Regions from separate parts of the Meiothermus ruber DSM 1279 genome, predicted to be linked through region 1. Evidence: riboswitches for the same ligand, from Rfam matches in the RefSeq annotation. Region 1 holds a riboswitch; the other holds the start of a gene.
The links. Region 1 has a riboswitch for S-adenosylmethionine ahead of cysC (adenylyl-sulfate kinase). Riboswitches for the same ligand answer to the same signal wherever they lie in the genome.
Positions count from the first base shown of each region.

Region 1 (7,473 bases):
CGCGCTTTTTTTGGATGCAGATCTTGCCATCCTGGGGGCCGAGGCCCGAACCTATCGGGCCTATGCTCGAGCCATTCGGCTGGAGTACGCCTGGCTGCCAGAGGCCCTGTTCAAAGAGCGGCGGGCTATGGTGATTCGCCAGTTTCTCTCGCGTGAGCGCATCTATCAGACCGCGGGGTTTGCCGGGCTGGAGCAGCCCGCCCGCAACAACCTGCAAGGTGAGCTGGCAGCGCTGGTTCGGCCCTCATAAAGCCTGCCAGTAACGCTCGAGGCTCTCCGCCAACTGCGCCGCCAGCCCCAGGCGGTAGGCTGTAGCCACCCGGCGGCCCAGCGCCTGCACCAGCGGATCGGGCGCGGCCTCCAGAGCCCGCAGGGCCTTCTCCGAAAGGGCGATGTAAACCCGCCGGGGGTGGGCCGGCTGGGTCGGCAGGCTGAACCAGTACTCGGCCTCTTCGGGCTTCACCACTAAGGCCCCCCGCTCGATAAACCAGCCGGCCCCCTCGGGGTGCACATACACCCTGGCGGCCTGGGCAATGGCCTGGCGCACCGCCTCGGCCAATGGCAGTGGAATAGCCCACCCCGATGGCGGGGCGGCCGTTAGTGGCCGGTAGGCCTGGGCCCTCAGCTCGATGCTCTGTTCGCCGTTCCAGCGGTTCAGCGCCAGCCCCGCGGCCAGCTCGAGGGCCTCGGGCAGGCGCTCGCCGTTGTCGCGCCACTTTACAACCCGAACCCCGTTCAAACGGAACGATAGGTGCTTGCCCTCGCCCATGGTGCGCACATATTCCGGCCTGCCTTGGGTATAAAACAACGGTTCGGGGTTGCCCTCACCCAGGGGTTCTAGCAATTGTAAGGCTCGGTGCAGCTCGTCTAAGTCTTCCCCATCCAGCCATCCGTCCAGCACAATCTCGGGTTCTGGCACCGGGAACTGCGCTGCATAGCGGTGGATGGCCTCGGTAAAGGCCGGGATCTGGCTTTCTCGAATGGCAAACCCCGCCGCTTGGGCGTGGCCCCCAAAGCGCTCGAGGTAGGCCCTGGCGGACTGCAAAGCCCCCACCGCGCTGATACCGGGTGTGGAGCGCACCGACCCCTTGCCCTCGGCGATGATAAACACCGGCTTGTAGTAGCGCTCGAGCACCCGGCTGGCCACAATGCCCATCACCCCAGGGTGCCCTTCGGCATCGTGGATGACCAACGCCGGATGGGTGGGGTCAAGGGTGGGCCAGATGCGTTCCAGCATGGCCTCTTCGATGCGCTGCCGCTGCACATTGAGCTGGGTTAGGCGCTCCGCCAGGACACCGGCTTGCAAAACATCCTGAGTGGTGAGGAGTTCCAGGGCGATCCCGGCCTGCCCCAGCCTCGAGGCCGCATTAATGCGGGGCGCGATGCGAAAGGCAATCTCGCTGGCGCTGAATTCCTGGCAGTGTTCCGCTGCCAGTACTTTGAGGCCCAGGTTGGCGGAGTCGCGCAGGCGGCGCAACCCCTCCTGAACCAGGGCCCGATTAAAGCCCTGCAAAGGGGCCACGTCGGCCACCGTACCAATTGCGGCCAGGTCGGCGTACTCTAAGGGTGGATCCCGGCCCAGCAGTTCGTACACCTGCCACAGCAGCAAGAAGGCCACCCCCGAACCGGTGGGGTGCGCCTGGCCTTGCAGCCCGGGCGAGAGGGCCGGGTGCACCACCAGGCCCGGCGGCGGCGCAGCGCCCGGCGAATGGTGATCGGTGACCAGCACCGAGACCCCATTCTCGACCAGCGCGCGCAGCTCGGCATGGTTGGTGATACCGCAGTCTACCGTGATGAACAGGTCGCAGGCCTCGAGGTGCTCCGGCACCCGATCCATCAGCACCCCGTAGCCCTCCTCCAGGCGGTGGGGGATAAAGGCATGGATCTCGGCGCCCAGCCTCTCCAAACCGTTCAGCAGCAGCGCCGTGCCGGTCAAGCCGTCGGCGTCGTAATCGCCGTGAACCCGGATGCGCTCGCGTTTTTCCAAAGCTTCAATGATGCGCAAAGCCGCCTGCTTGAGGCCATCGATGGGAAGGCATACCAGGGGGGGCTCGAGGTCTTCTTTTCGCCGAAACCCCCGGTTCCAGAAGACCGCCGCCGCCAGCGGGGGTATACCCAGTTGCTCAATTAATGGTCGAAGTTCGGCCACATGGGGCCATTCACGGAGTCTCCACTTCATCCAGATCTCCACCACACCCGATCCACCCGGCGCCCCCAGGTTACAGGCAGGATGGGCCTCTGTCTCTTCCCATCGGGGGGGCTTGCTGGCTGCTTCTACTCAAGCTGTCCGATCCGGGATGACCGGGGTTTCTTCGGGGTGTTGTTTTTTGAGGGCCTCGAGCTCACCCCTGGCCTGGCGCAATTCCAGGTTGCGCTGGCGCAAGACGGCCTGGGCCCTTATCCAGCCGGTCAAGACGTATAGGCCCATCACCACCAGACCCAGCCCAAAAGCCCCCACCCACAACAGGCTCAGGTGAACCAGGCCCCAGGGCGTGCCGATCATCAACCCAGGCTGCAGCGCATACAGAACCCAGGCCACCGCGGCTACCCCCAGCACCACCGCGAAGGCCAGCGCACTCAGAACTTTCATACTTAGAAGTCTACCGCAGTTCTGAGTGAGAAAAGCGCCCAGGCTTGCGCAGACCATCGCTCGGTTAGTTTACAAAAGTTGTAACTTATGCTAGCCTACCCTTCACCAGGCGGCCGTGCCTGGTATCAAGGCTCTAGGCCTTATCCAGAGCAGCGGACAGGGCAACTGCCCGACGGGAACGGCCCGATGAAGCTGCGGCAACCTGCCAAAGGCAAGGTGCCAATTCCGGCCCGGCCTCTGCGCCGGGAAAGATAAGGGGGTTTGAATATCTTGGAAAAGTCGAGCACCATCTCCTCAATCCACACAGGTTATTCCGCTCCAGCCAGCAGCAAGATATCCAAAGGGCAGCGCCGCCAACCATCCCTTTCGCCAGGGGTTGTAATCTGGTTCACCGGTCTTTCCGGCGCCGGTAAAACCACCCTGGCCCGGGCCCTCGAGGTGCTCCTGTACGAAGCCGGATACCCGGTGGAGCATCTCGATGGCGATGCGGTGCGGGAGCACTTATCGAAAGGCCTGGGTTTTAGCCGGGAAGACCGCGACACCAACATCCGCCGCATCGGCTATGTGGCCAACCTGCTGGCTAAACATGGGGTTCTGGTGCTGGTAAGCGCCATCAGCCCCTACCGTTCCACCCGTGAAGCCGTGCTGGCCGAAGCCCCCAGAAAGCTCGAGGTCTACGTGGACGCCCCCCTGAAGGTGCTGATTCAAAGGGACGTGAAGGGCCTGTACGCCCGGGCCCTGCGCGGTGAAATACCGCACTTTACCGGAATTTCAGACCCGTACGAGCCCCCTTTGAACCCCGACCTGCACCTGCGCACCGATCAGATGAGCCTGCAGGAGTGCCTCAGCCGCCTGCTGGCGGCCCTGGCCCCTTTTGGCGTTGAGGAGGTACCCAAACGGTGATCCCTGAACACTGGAACCCCCAAACCCCGCCCCTCGAGGTCATCCAGTGGGCCCTGGAGCATTACCCCGACCTTATCATCACCAGCGCCTTCAACCTCAATGGGGTGGTGCTGCTCGAGCTGGCCGCACAGGCCGGCTATACCGGTGAGGTGGTGTTTGTAGACACCGGCTATCATTTCCCGGAGACCCTCGAGACCCGCGACCGTCTGTCGGCCCGTTATACGCAGATGCGCTTTGTAACCCTCAGCGCTGGGCTCCCGCCCGACCCCTGGGGACAGGAGCGCTTCCGCAGCGACCCCGACGGCTGCTGCAACGCGCGCAAAGTAGCCCCCCTACGCGCCTATCTCTCACAAAAGAATCCTTCGGCGCTGCTAAACGCCCGCAGCCGGGATCAGGCCTCCACCCGCCAAGGGCTGGATTTTCTCGAGCCCGGCCAGCGGTTGCGCATCAATCCGCTGGCCTACTGGCATCGCGCCCAGCTCGAGGCCTTTGCTCAAAAGCACCAACTTTTCGTTAACCCTCTGTACTGGTCGGGGTTTCTCAGCATCGGCTGCTGGCCCTGCACCCGCGCCGTGCGCCCCGGTGAGGAGGCCCGGGCTGGTCGCTGGTCAGGCCGGGGCAAAACCGAGTGCGGCCTGTGGCAGGGTGAACAAGCCTTGTAGGAGTTTTTTTATGGCTGAAAAACTTACAAATGTTGTAAACTTACCATCACCACACGGCGGAACGCTGGTTGAGCGCATACTGCAGGCCGACCCTCGAGAATACGAGCACCTCCCAGCCCTCGAGCTGGACGCACAGGGCTACGCTGACCTCGAGCTGATCGCCACCGGGGTCTACTCGCCCCTGCAAGGGTTCATGGGGGAGGCCGATTACCAACGCGTGCTGGAGGAAATGCGGCTGTCCAACGGCCTGCCCTGGAGCATTCCCATCACCCTGGCAGTCTCGCGCTCGCAAGCCGCCCTGTACCGCCAGCGTGTGCGCCTGGTCTGGCATGGGAGAACGGTAGGCTTGCTCGAGGTAGAAGAGCGGTATCAACCCGACAAAAGACAGGAGGCCCTGGCGATCTACCGCACCGCCGACCCCGCCCACCCCGGGGTGGCCGCCCTGCTGGCTCGAGGCGAGGTGTACCTGGCCGGGGGCGTGTATTTGTTACACCTGGATCGGGGGCCGTTTCCCGAGCACCACCACACCCCCCGGGAGACCCGGCAAATTTTTGCGCAACGGGGCTGGAAAACGGTGGTCGCTTTTCAAACCCGCAACCCCATCCACCGGGCCCACGAATACCTGCACAAAGTAGCCCTGGAGCAGCTCGACGGGCTGTTCCTCAACCCCCTGGTCGGCGCCACCAAGTCCGACGACATCCCGGCTTCTGTGCGCATGCAGGCTTATAAGGTGCTCCTGGAACATTACTACCCCAAAGAGCGGGTTCTGCTGGGGGTCTATCCTGCCGCCATGCGTTACGCGGGGCCCCGTGAAGCCGTTTTACACGCCATCAGCCGGAAAAACTACGGCTGTACCCATTTCATTGTGGGCCGCGACCATGCGGGCGTCGGCCAGTACTACGGCCCGTATGAAGCCCAGGAAATTTTCTCGGCCTTCGAGCCCGAGGAAATCGGCATACAAATAGTCAAGTTTGAGCATTCTTTCTACTGCCAGGCCTGCCACGCCATCGTCACGCCCCGCACCTGCCCCCACGACAGCAAACACCACCTGGTGCTCTCCGGCACCCGCGTGCGCGAGCTGCTACGCGCAGGGGCGCCTTTACCCGCCGAGTTCACCCGACCTGAGGTGGCCGCGGTGTTGCGTTCCGCCTATCAGGCCGAGGCCTTAGAACGTCGCTAGGGCTCTGAGGAGACACCCGGCTTCTCAGGTATCCGGGCAGCTACCAGGCTGGAGGTAAGTTGGATGCTCGAGGTTGTCATAGGCTTCATCATCGCCCTGTGCATCGGCCTGACTGGGGTCGGCGGGGGCACCCTCACCACCCCGCTGCTGATCCTGGCGCTGGGGGTTCCACCCGAAGTCGCTGTTGGCACAGCCCTGCTTTTCTCTATGCTGGCAAAGATTCCCGCTGGGTGGGTTTACTGGCAAAAGCAAGGGGTTAATTGGCAAGCCCTGCGCCTGTTGTTAGCTGGCGGTATTCCGGCCGCTGTAGCCGGCAGCCTGCTGCTACACTCCTTCAAGGTGCATAAAGAGGCGGTGCTGGCCGGCATAGGTCTGATTATTTTGTCGGTAGCGGTCATCAACCTGGCGATCACCCTTAGAAAGCTATCTCCCCGACCCCTAGCCCCCCAGTGGATTGTGGTCGTCGCCGCCTTCATTGGTCTGGAGGTGGGTTTTTCCTCGGCAGGGGCCGGGGCTCTGGGCACTTTACTGCTGATGAGCGGAACCCGCCTGGCCCCCAGGGAAATAGTGGGTACAGATCTCTGGTTTGGCCTTGGGCTATCTGCTTTGGCCGGTGGGCTGCACGCAGCGCTGGGTCAGACCGACTGGCTACTGCTAACCAAGCTGGCCTGCGGCGGTTGGATCGGCTCCTTGCTGGGGGCCTGGCTGGGCCAGCGGGTCAACCAGCGGCCTTTCCGCATAGGGCTTTTGCTCTGGCTTATGCTGATCGGTTCACACCTGATTCTACGAGGCATACCCGCCCTGGCGAGGTGAGATGTGTATCCAGTAATGCTCAATCTGCAAGGCAAAAAAGTGCTCTTCATCGGGGGTGGCCTGGAGACTGCCAGCAAGGTGCAAAAACTCCTGGAACAGGGGGCCTGGGTTCGGCTGGTCTCTCCCCTGTACCACCCCGAGCTAGCCCAGGCCCTCCATCAAGGGCTGCTCGAGTGGCAGCAGCGCAGCTACACCTACGGGGATCTGGCCGGCTTCACGCTGTGCTTTTCCCATCCGGTAGACCCCAGCCTCAATTCAATCATCGCCCAGGAGGCAAGGGAGCGCGGCGTCTGGCTCAACGCGGTCGACGACCCCGCCCACTGCGACTTCATCCTGCCCTCGGTACACCGCCAGGGCGATCTGGTGCTGGCCGTCTCTACCAGCGGCGTTGCACCCGCACTGGCTGTGCGCATCAGGGAGCGCCTGGCCGCCGAGTATGGCCCCGAGTATGCCGAGTACTTAGAGCTGCTGCGCTCTTTCCGCCCCCTGGTCAAAGAGGCCTACCCCCATAGTTTTGAGGCCCGTAAAGCCGCCTGGTATCGCATGATTGACAGTGAGGCACTGGATTTGGTTTTCCTGGGCGAGCGGGAGCGGGCTCGAGCGGTTCTCTTACAATCGCTGTACAGTCCAACCTCCCCCTCCCCAGATGGGCACGCCGCCCCCTGGCAGGAGGTGGTATGAGCCCGGTTTATCTGGTGGGGGCAGGGCCCGGCAGCGCCGATCTCCTGACCCTGCGCGCCGCACGGGTGTTGCAGGAAGCGGAGGTGGTTCTCTACGACCGCCTGGTAAGCCCGGAGGTGCTGGCCTTGGTCAACCCCCGGGCCCAGCGCATCTATGTGGGCAAAACCAAGGGTGAGCAGGATAAGCAACAACAGATTTTGCACCTGCTCCTGTCCCACGCGCGGGCCGGACGCAAGGTCGTGCGGCTCAAAGGGGGGGATCCCATGGTTTTTGGGCGTGGGGCCGAAGAATGGCTCCATCTAGCCCAGGCAGGCCTTCCGGTCGAGCTGGTGCCCGGCCTCAGTTCTGCGGTGGCTTTGCCGGGGCTATGGGGCATCCCCCTTACCATGCGGGGCCTGGCCAGCGGCTTTGCGGTCATCTCCGGGCAGATGCAAGAAGGGGCCGTGCCCAACCTGGCCGCTTACGCGCAGGTAGATACCCTGGTCATCCTCATGGGCGTCGAGCGGCGCGTAGAGCTGGCTCGAGCCCTCCTCCAGGCTGGACGACCACCTCGAGAACCGGCTGCGTTCATCGAAAACGGAACCACCCCCAGCGAACGCCTTTTGCTCACAGATCTGCAGGCCATCGCCCAGGGACGCGTGGAA
Region 1 is NC_013946.1:837,640-845,112, reverse strand. Features, by position in the region: gene MRUB_RS04355 (HD domain-containing protein) at 1-250, shown strand, start outside; gene MRUB_RS04350 (single-stranded-DNA-specific exonuclease RecJ) at 245-2,179, opposite strand; gene MRUB_RS04345 (LapA family protein) at 2,279-2,590, opposite strand; SAM riboswitch class I at 2,728-2,848, shown strand; gene cysC (adenylyl-sulfate kinase) at 2,852-3,493, shown strand; gene MRUB_RS04335 (phosphoadenylyl-sulfate reductase) at 3,490-4,155, shown strand; gene sat (sulfate adenylyltransferase) at 4,166-5,335, shown strand; gene MRUB_RS04325 (sulfite exporter TauE/SafE family protein) at 5,399-6,148, shown strand; gene MRUB_RS04320 (precorrin-2 dehydrogenase/sirohydrochlorin ferrochelatase family protein) at 6,152-6,829, shown strand; gene cobA (uroporphyrinogen-III C-methyltransferase) at 6,826-7,473, shown strand, end outside.

Region 2 (7,473 bases), 920 kb from region 1:
GGCCTTTTTTGTGGACAGGAACGTGCACCCCCAGACGCTGGCGGTTTTGCAGACCCGGGCCGAACCCCTGGGCTGGCAGCTGGTGGTGGGCGACCCCGAGACCGACCTGAACCCGGAGGGGCTGTTTGGGGCTATCTTTCAGTACCCCGATACCCTCGGCCAGATCCGCGACCTGCGTGGCCCCATCGAGCGGGTTAAGGCGGCTGGCGGGCTGGCAGTGGTGGCCGCCGATCTGTTGGCCCTGACCCTGCTCACCCCGCCCGGCGAGCTGGGGGCCGATATCGCGGTGGGCTCGGCCCAGCGCTTTGGGGTTCCCATGGGCTACGGCGGGCCCCACGCCGGCTACATGGCGATCAGGGACGCCCTCAAGCGGGCCCTGCCCGGGCGACTGGTGGGGGTTTCGATCGACTCGAGGGGCAACCGGGCCTACCGCCTGACCCTCCAGACCCGCGAGCAGCACATCCGCCGCGAAAAGGCCACCTCCAACATCTGCACCGCGCAGGTGTTGCTGGCGGTGATTGCCTCGATGTACGCGGTCTACCACGGGCCCGAAGGCCTGCGCGAGATTGCCCAGAGCGTGCACGACAAAACCGCGGTGCTGGCCGCGGGCCTGAAGCGCCTGGGTTTTGAGCGGGTCAATGCCCACTTCTTCGATACCCTGACCATCCGGGCCGAGGGCCGGGTAGAGGAAATTTTGGCCGAGGCCCGCCGCCGCCGCATCAACCTGCGCAAAGTGGACGAGGCCCACATCGGCATCGCCCTCGACGAGACCACCACCCCCGAGGTCATCGAGGCGGTCTGGCAGGCCTTTGGGGGCGACTTCCGGTACCAGGACTTTGTCCCCGAAAATCACCTACCGGCTGCCTTGCAGCGCACCAGCCCCTACCTGACCCACCCGGTCTTCAACCGCTACCACTCCGAAACCGAGTTGATGCGCTACATGCGCCGCCTGGCCGACCGCGACCTGGCGCTCGACCGCGCCATGATTCCCCTGGGCTCCTGCACCATGAAGCTCAACGCCGCGGCCGAGATGATTCCCATTAGCTGGCCCGAGTTCGCCAATTTGCACCCCTTTGCACCCGCCGAGCAGGCCCAGGGCTACCACGAGCTCTTCGAAACCCTGAGCCGCTGGCTGTGTGAAATCACCGGCTACGACGCGGTATCGCTCCAGCCCAACTCCGGGGCCCAGGGCGAGTATGCCGGGCTGCTGGCTATCCGGGCCTACCACCGCTCGAGGGGTGAGGGGCACCGCAACGTCTGTTTGATTCCTTCCTCGGCCCACGGCACCAACCCGGCCTCGGCCCATATGGCCGGGATGGAGGTGGTGGTGGTGGCCTGCGATGCGCAGGGCTACGTGGATCTGAACGACCTCGAGGCCAAAGCAAAGCAGCACGCCGACAGACTGGCGGCGGTGATGGTTACCTACCCCTCTACCCACGGGGTGTTTGAGGAGAAGATACGCGAGCTGTGCGAAATCGTGCACCGCTACGGAGGGCAGGTCTACCTGGACGGGGCCAACCTCAACGCCCAGGTGGGGCTGGCCAAACCTGGCCACTACGGGGCCGATGTTTCGCACCTCAACCTGCACAAGACCTTCGCCATTCCTCACGGTGGGGGCGGGCCGGGGATGGGCCCCATCGCGGTCAAGGCCCACCTGGCCCCTTTCCTGCCGGGGCACCCCGTGCTCGACGGTGGGACGGCTCCGGTGGGGCCGGTGGCGGCGGCCCCCTACGGCTCCGCCTCAATTCTGCCCATATCGTTCGCCTACATCTGGATGATGGGCAGCGAGGGGCTCAAGCGGGCCACCGAGGTGGCCATCCTGAACGCCAACTACATTGCCAGCCGGCTCGAGCCCTACTTTCCGGTGCTCTACAAAAACGAAAAAGGCCGGGTGGCCCACGAGTGCATCCTCGACCCCCGGGCCTTCAAGGCCCGCTGCGACATCACCGCCGAAGACATTGCCAAGCGCCTGATTGACTTTGGCTTTCATGCCCCCACCATGAGCTTTCCGGTGGCCGGAACCCTGATGGTCGAGCCGACCGAGTCGGAGTCGAAGCACGAACTCGATCGCTTTATCAACGCCATGATCGCCATCCGCCAGGAAATCGCCCAGATCGAGCGGGGCGAACTCACCGCCGAGGAAAGCCCCCTGCGCCACGCCCCCCACACCGTGCTGGATCTGGCCGATGAGAACTGGAACCGCAAATACACCCGGGCCCAGGGCTGCTTCCCTGCCGGTCAGTCGGCCATGGATAAGTACTGGAGCCCGGTGAACCGGGTGGATAATGTCTACGGCGATCGCAACATCGTTTGTTCCTGTCCGCCGGTGGAGGAATACGCGTCCTGAGTAGCCCGGCAATCTCCAGCACGGGGTTTTTACGCTGGCTAGGGCAGGCCCGAACAATCCGCTATTGCTTGGGGTGGGTTGCCCCGACCAGTGATCTTTGATGCGTGTTTTGGTGGTATCGCTCACTCTGACAAGGCCAAACGATACCACCGATCTTTACCTTTGCCTGCGTCCGGTGGTACAGGTATGAAGCGTATTCCTTGTGGGCTGGCGTGAGGCCGGAAAACGCGGTGCTACAGGAAGTCGCCCAGAATGCGCTCGACCTGGTCGGTTTCGATTAGAAAGGCATCGTGTCCGTGCGGGCTGTGAATTTCACGGTAGATGCCACCGCTCAGAGCAGCCATCTCGCGAACTTCCTGGGCGGTATAGAGCACATCTGTGTTGATCCCAACAAACAGGCTGGGGATGCGCCTTAGCTGGCGCAGCGCTGCCTCGAGGCCCCCGCGCCCGCGCCCCACATCGTGGGTGTCCATGGCCTCTGAGAGGGTGAGGTAGGCGTTGGCATCGAAGCGCTTGGCAAATTTTTCACCCTGGTAAAGCACATAGCTTTCCCCCCGCTCGGGGTGCTGCTGCCAGCGCAGGCGGAAGGAGTCGGGGGAGCGAAAGGAGAGCATGGCAATGGCCCGGCCGAGCTGGAGCCCCAGGGGTTGCTCGGTGTAATAGCCGCCCTGGTAGCCGGGGTCGGCCAGCACCGCCTCGCGCGAAAGCCGGTTGAAGGCCCGGGCCCAGGGGCTGTGCACCGGCGGTGCGGCCAACACTACCAGTTTGTTCACACGGTCTGGATAGAGCAGGGCGAACTCCAGCGCCACCATGCCCCCCAGGCTGCCGCCCAGCAGGGTCACCTTTTCGATGCCCAGGAAGTCCAGTAGTTTGGCCTGGGCTCGAGCCAGGTCGCGCACGGTGAGCTTGGGAAACTCCGGGCCATACGGGCGCCCGGTCTCGGGATTCTGCGAGAGCGGGCCGGTCGAGCCGTAGCAACTGCCGATGTGGTTGGCGCAGATGACAAAGTACTTCTCGGTATCCAGCATGCGGCCCGGCCCGGCCAGCTCATCCCACCAGCCATCCGGCCCGAAGGCCTGGTCCAATTTGGGCAGGCTGCGCAGGGTTTCCTGGGTGTAGGTACCGGCCAGGTGCGCCGAGCCCGTCCAGGCGTGGAAGACCAGCACCGCGTTGCTGCGCTCGAAGTTGAGCTGGCCGTAGGTCTCGTAGCGCATGCGCAGCTCGGGCAGCACACCGCCGTACTCGAGGCGAAAGCCGCCGGCCACCAGGGCCTGGGCCGGCACCGGCGGTGGTACCCGGCCCCGGCTTTTGGGCGGTTTAATCAGCAGGGCTTCATGGTCGCCCCAGGCCTCTTGAATAAGCAGATCGCTCATTTTATTCGCCCTCGCTACACCGCAAAGCGCCAGGGCGGTTAGACGCCCACCCTCGAGCGCAGGGCCTGCTTGAGGTCGGCTTGGATGTCTTCGATGGCCTCCAGCCCCACGCTAATTCGCACCAACTCGGGGTTGACCCCCGCGCGAACCTGCTCCTCCGGCGATAGCTGGGAGTGGGTGGTGGAGGCGGGGTGGATGGCCAGGGTGCGGGTATCGCCCACATTGGCCAGGTGGGAGACCAGCTCGAGCCGGTTGATGAAGCTCTTGGCGGCCTCGTATCCACCCTTGAGGCCGAAGGTAAGCACCGATCCCGGCCTGCCCTTGAAGTACTTCTGGGCCTTGGCATAACTGGGGTGGTCGTCCAGGCCGGGGTAGTTGACCCAGGCCACCTCGTCCTGCTCACGCAGCCAGTGGGCCAGGGCCAGGGTGTTCTGCACGTGCCGCTCCGAGCGCAGCGAGAGGGTCTCGAGGCCCAGGAGCAGCAAGAAAGCCTCGAAAGGCCCCAGGCACTGCCCCTGGTCGCGCAGGCCGTCCACGCGGGCCTTGATGATGAAGGCCAGGTTGCCCAGGGCCTTGTGCAGCTCGAGGCCGTGGTAGCCGGGCTGGGGCTGGGTAATCAGGGGGTAGCGCCCGTTGTCCCAGTTGAAGTTGCCGCCGTCCACAATCAGGCCAGCGATGGCCGCACCGTGCCCCCCAATCCACTTGGTACCGGAGTGGGTTACCACGTTGGCCCCCCACTCGATGGGGCGGAAGAGATAGCCCCCGTGCCCAAAGGTGTTGTCCACAATCAGGGCGATGCCCCGCTCCTGGGCGGCCTGGGCGATGAGCTCGAAGTCGGGGATGTTGAGGGCCGGGTTGCCCAGCGACTCCAGGTACCAGAAGCGGGTTTTATCGTCGGTCAGGCGGATGAAATCGTCCACGCTCTCGGCGCTGTCGGTAAAACGGCTTTCAATGCCAAGCCGGGGCAGCGTCACTTTGAACTGGTTGATGCTGCCCCCGTAGAGGTTGGGGGTGGACACAAAGTTATCGCCGGCCTGGGCGATGTTGGTGATAGCCAGGAACTGCGCGGCATGGCCCGAGCTGGTGGCCAGGGCCGCCACCCCCCCCTCGAGGGCCGCGATGCGCTTCTCCAGCACATCGGTGGTGGGGTTCATGATGCGGGTATAAATGTTGCCGAACTCCTGCAACCCAAAGAGCCGGGCGGCGTGGTCGGCGTCCTTGAACTGATACGAGGTGGTGGCGTAGATGGGCACCTGACGGGCCCCAGTGGTGGGGTCGGGGCTGTAGCCGGCGTGTAGTTGCAGGGTCTCGAAACGGTGTTTTTGCGACATGCTGCTCTCCTACCACCCAGCGGACGGCGGCCAGGGCCGCCTGTTCCGATGGGAAATGATCCGCGTGGGATTTGGGGCGCTATCTTGGTAGGAGTTTTGCTATAGCAAAACCCCCTACCAGACGTTCTTTTATGACTGGAAGGGGGTACGGCTTCGACATCCCGCTGCGCCACTTTGTGTGCGCTCCCTTCTCTTATCTTTCCCAACTGCCAGGCTATGCCTAGCCTTGAACATCGTGTGCCTACAACGTTCAGCAGTCGGGCCGGAATTAGCACCTTGCAAAAAGCCATCTGGTGATGAGCAGAGGCTTTTTGTGGGTTGCTGCGACTTCGCAGGGCCGATCCCTCCATCGCTCTGGATAAAAGAACTTGATTGATTGTGGCCGCGCCCCAGCGCGGATAGATGTGAGTCTAGATAGACAACCCTGTGATGTCAAGCCCAGCCCTCGAGCTGTACCCTCCAGCCTTGTGGACGTTAGAATGGCACGCATGGAGATTACGCCGGAACTGGTGAAACATCTGAGCAGGCTTTCGCGGCTTGCTCTTACACCGGAGGAAGAGGCCAGGCTCGAGGGCGAGCTGCGCTCGATCGTGGGCTTTTTTGAAAAATTGAATGAGCTGAACACCGAGGGCCTGCCCGAGATGGCCCGGCCGGTGGAGATCACCAACCGCCTGCGGGCCGATCAGGTTCGCCCCTCGCTCGCACAGGAACAAGCCCTGTCGGTGGCTATAGAAGCGCACGAGGGCCAATTTAAGGTGCCCAGGGTTATAGAATAGCCGATGCGTTTGCACCCTTGGACTTTTTATGCTAGACATCAAATTCATCCGTGAGAACCCCGAAGCCGTTCGTCAGGCCATAGAAAAAAAAGGTCTTACCCTCGAGCTCGACAAACTGCTCGAACTCGACCAGGAGGTGCAGACCCTCAAGCGCACCATTGAAAAAATACAGGCCGAACGCAACGCCAACGCCAAGGCAGCGGCCAGGGCTAAGCCGGAAGAGCGGGCCGCCATGATCGAGCGGGGCAAAGAGATTGGCCGCCAGCTGGCCGAGCTCGAGCCCCAGTTGCGCACCCTCGAGGCCCAGCTCAAGCAGCTCCTCTACCTGACCCCCACCCTTCCCTGGGAAGGCGCCCCGGTGGGCCCGGACGACTCTTTTAACGTCGAGACGCGGGTGCACGGCAATCCGCGCACCTTCCTGTTTGAACCGCTGGATCACGTGGCCCTGATGGAAAAGAACGGCTGGGGTGATTTTGAGCGTGCCGCTAAGGTCTCCGGCTCACGTTCTTACATCCTTAAGGGCGATCTGATGGTCTACGAGCAGGCCCTGCTGCGGTTTGCCCTCGACCGGATGATCCAGGCCGGCTTCACGCCGATGAGCGTGCCCAGCCTGACCAAAGAGGAGGCGCTTTATGCCCACGGACAGTTTCCTGCTGCCCGCGACCAGGTCTACGCGGTGGATGGGGGGGAGGTCTACCTGGCGGGTACCGCCGAGGTGCTGCTGAACTACCTGCACGCTGGGGAAATCCTCGCGGAGACAGAACTTCCTAAGACCTACTGTGCGCTCTCGCCCTGTTTTCGCAGCGAGGCCGGCTCCGCCGGAAGGGATGTGCGGGGCCTGATGCGCGTTCACCAGTTCAATAAGGTGGAGCAGTACGTGCTGTGTAAAGCCGATTTGGACGAATCGAATCGCTGGTTTGAGACCATGCTTTCAATCTCCGAGGGCATTCTGCAGGCCCTCGAGCTGCCCTACCGGGTGATCGAGGTATCCACAGGGGATATGGGACTGGGCAAATACCGCCAGGTAGACCTCGAGACCTGGGTGCCCAGTGAAAACCGCTACCGCGAGACCCATTCCTGCTCGGCTTTGCTCGACTGGCAGGCCCGGCGGGCCGGCCTGCGTTACCGCGACGAGCGCGGCAAAATACACTACGCCTACACGCTCAATAACACCGCCCTGGCCACCCCCAGGATTTTAGTGATGCTGCTGGAAAACCACCAGAACGAGGATGGCACCGTGAATGTTCCCAGGGCTGTGCAGCCCTATTTCGGCAAGGAGAAGCTCGAGCCCTCGGCGTTGTAGGCAGGTCAATCTGCGGGGCGGTTCTCCTCAAACACCTCATGCTGTGTTACAATCCTGGCTATAGAGCCGAATGGTGGGGTGCGTGTATTGTGCCTTTACGTGTAGTTGTGCTACACTAACGTTTGTGTTTTGTGGCCTGCACCTCGAGTGTGACCCACAAACAGCGTAAGAGCCAGCCGCCGCAGGGAGTATTCGCCTGCGGAAGAACCCTGTTAGCTTACGAAAACCCCCAGCGACCCCAAGCAAGCCGTAGCTGCACCGCCTGCGTGCAGCCAGAGCCCATGGGTTAAGAGGTGTTTTGATGAAGATAGAGCGGTACGGCAAGATTAACGAAGTCATTCCC
Region 2 is NC_013946.1:1,758,603-1,766,075, reverse strand. Features, by position in the region: gene gcvP (aminomethyl-transferring glycine dehydrogenase) at 1-2,347, shown strand, start outside; gene metX (homoserine O-acetyltransferase MetX) at 2,581-3,720, opposite strand; gene MRUB_RS08660 (O-acetylhomoserine aminocarboxypropyltransferase/cysteine synthase family protein) at 3,759-5,051, opposite strand; SAM riboswitch class I at 5,299-5,416, opposite strand; gene gatC (Asp-tRNA(Asn)/Glu-tRNA(Gln) amidotransferase subunit GatC) at 5,540-5,827, shown strand; gene serS (serine--tRNA ligase) at 5,856-7,130, shown strand; gene rpoB (DNA-directed RNA polymerase subunit beta) at 7,432-7,473, shown strand, end outside.
Region 2: another riboswitch for S-adenosylmethionine. It lies ahead of MRUB_RS08660 (O-acetylhomoserine aminocarboxypropyltransferase/cysteine synthase family protein); the one in region 1 lies ahead of cysC (adenylyl-sulfate kinase).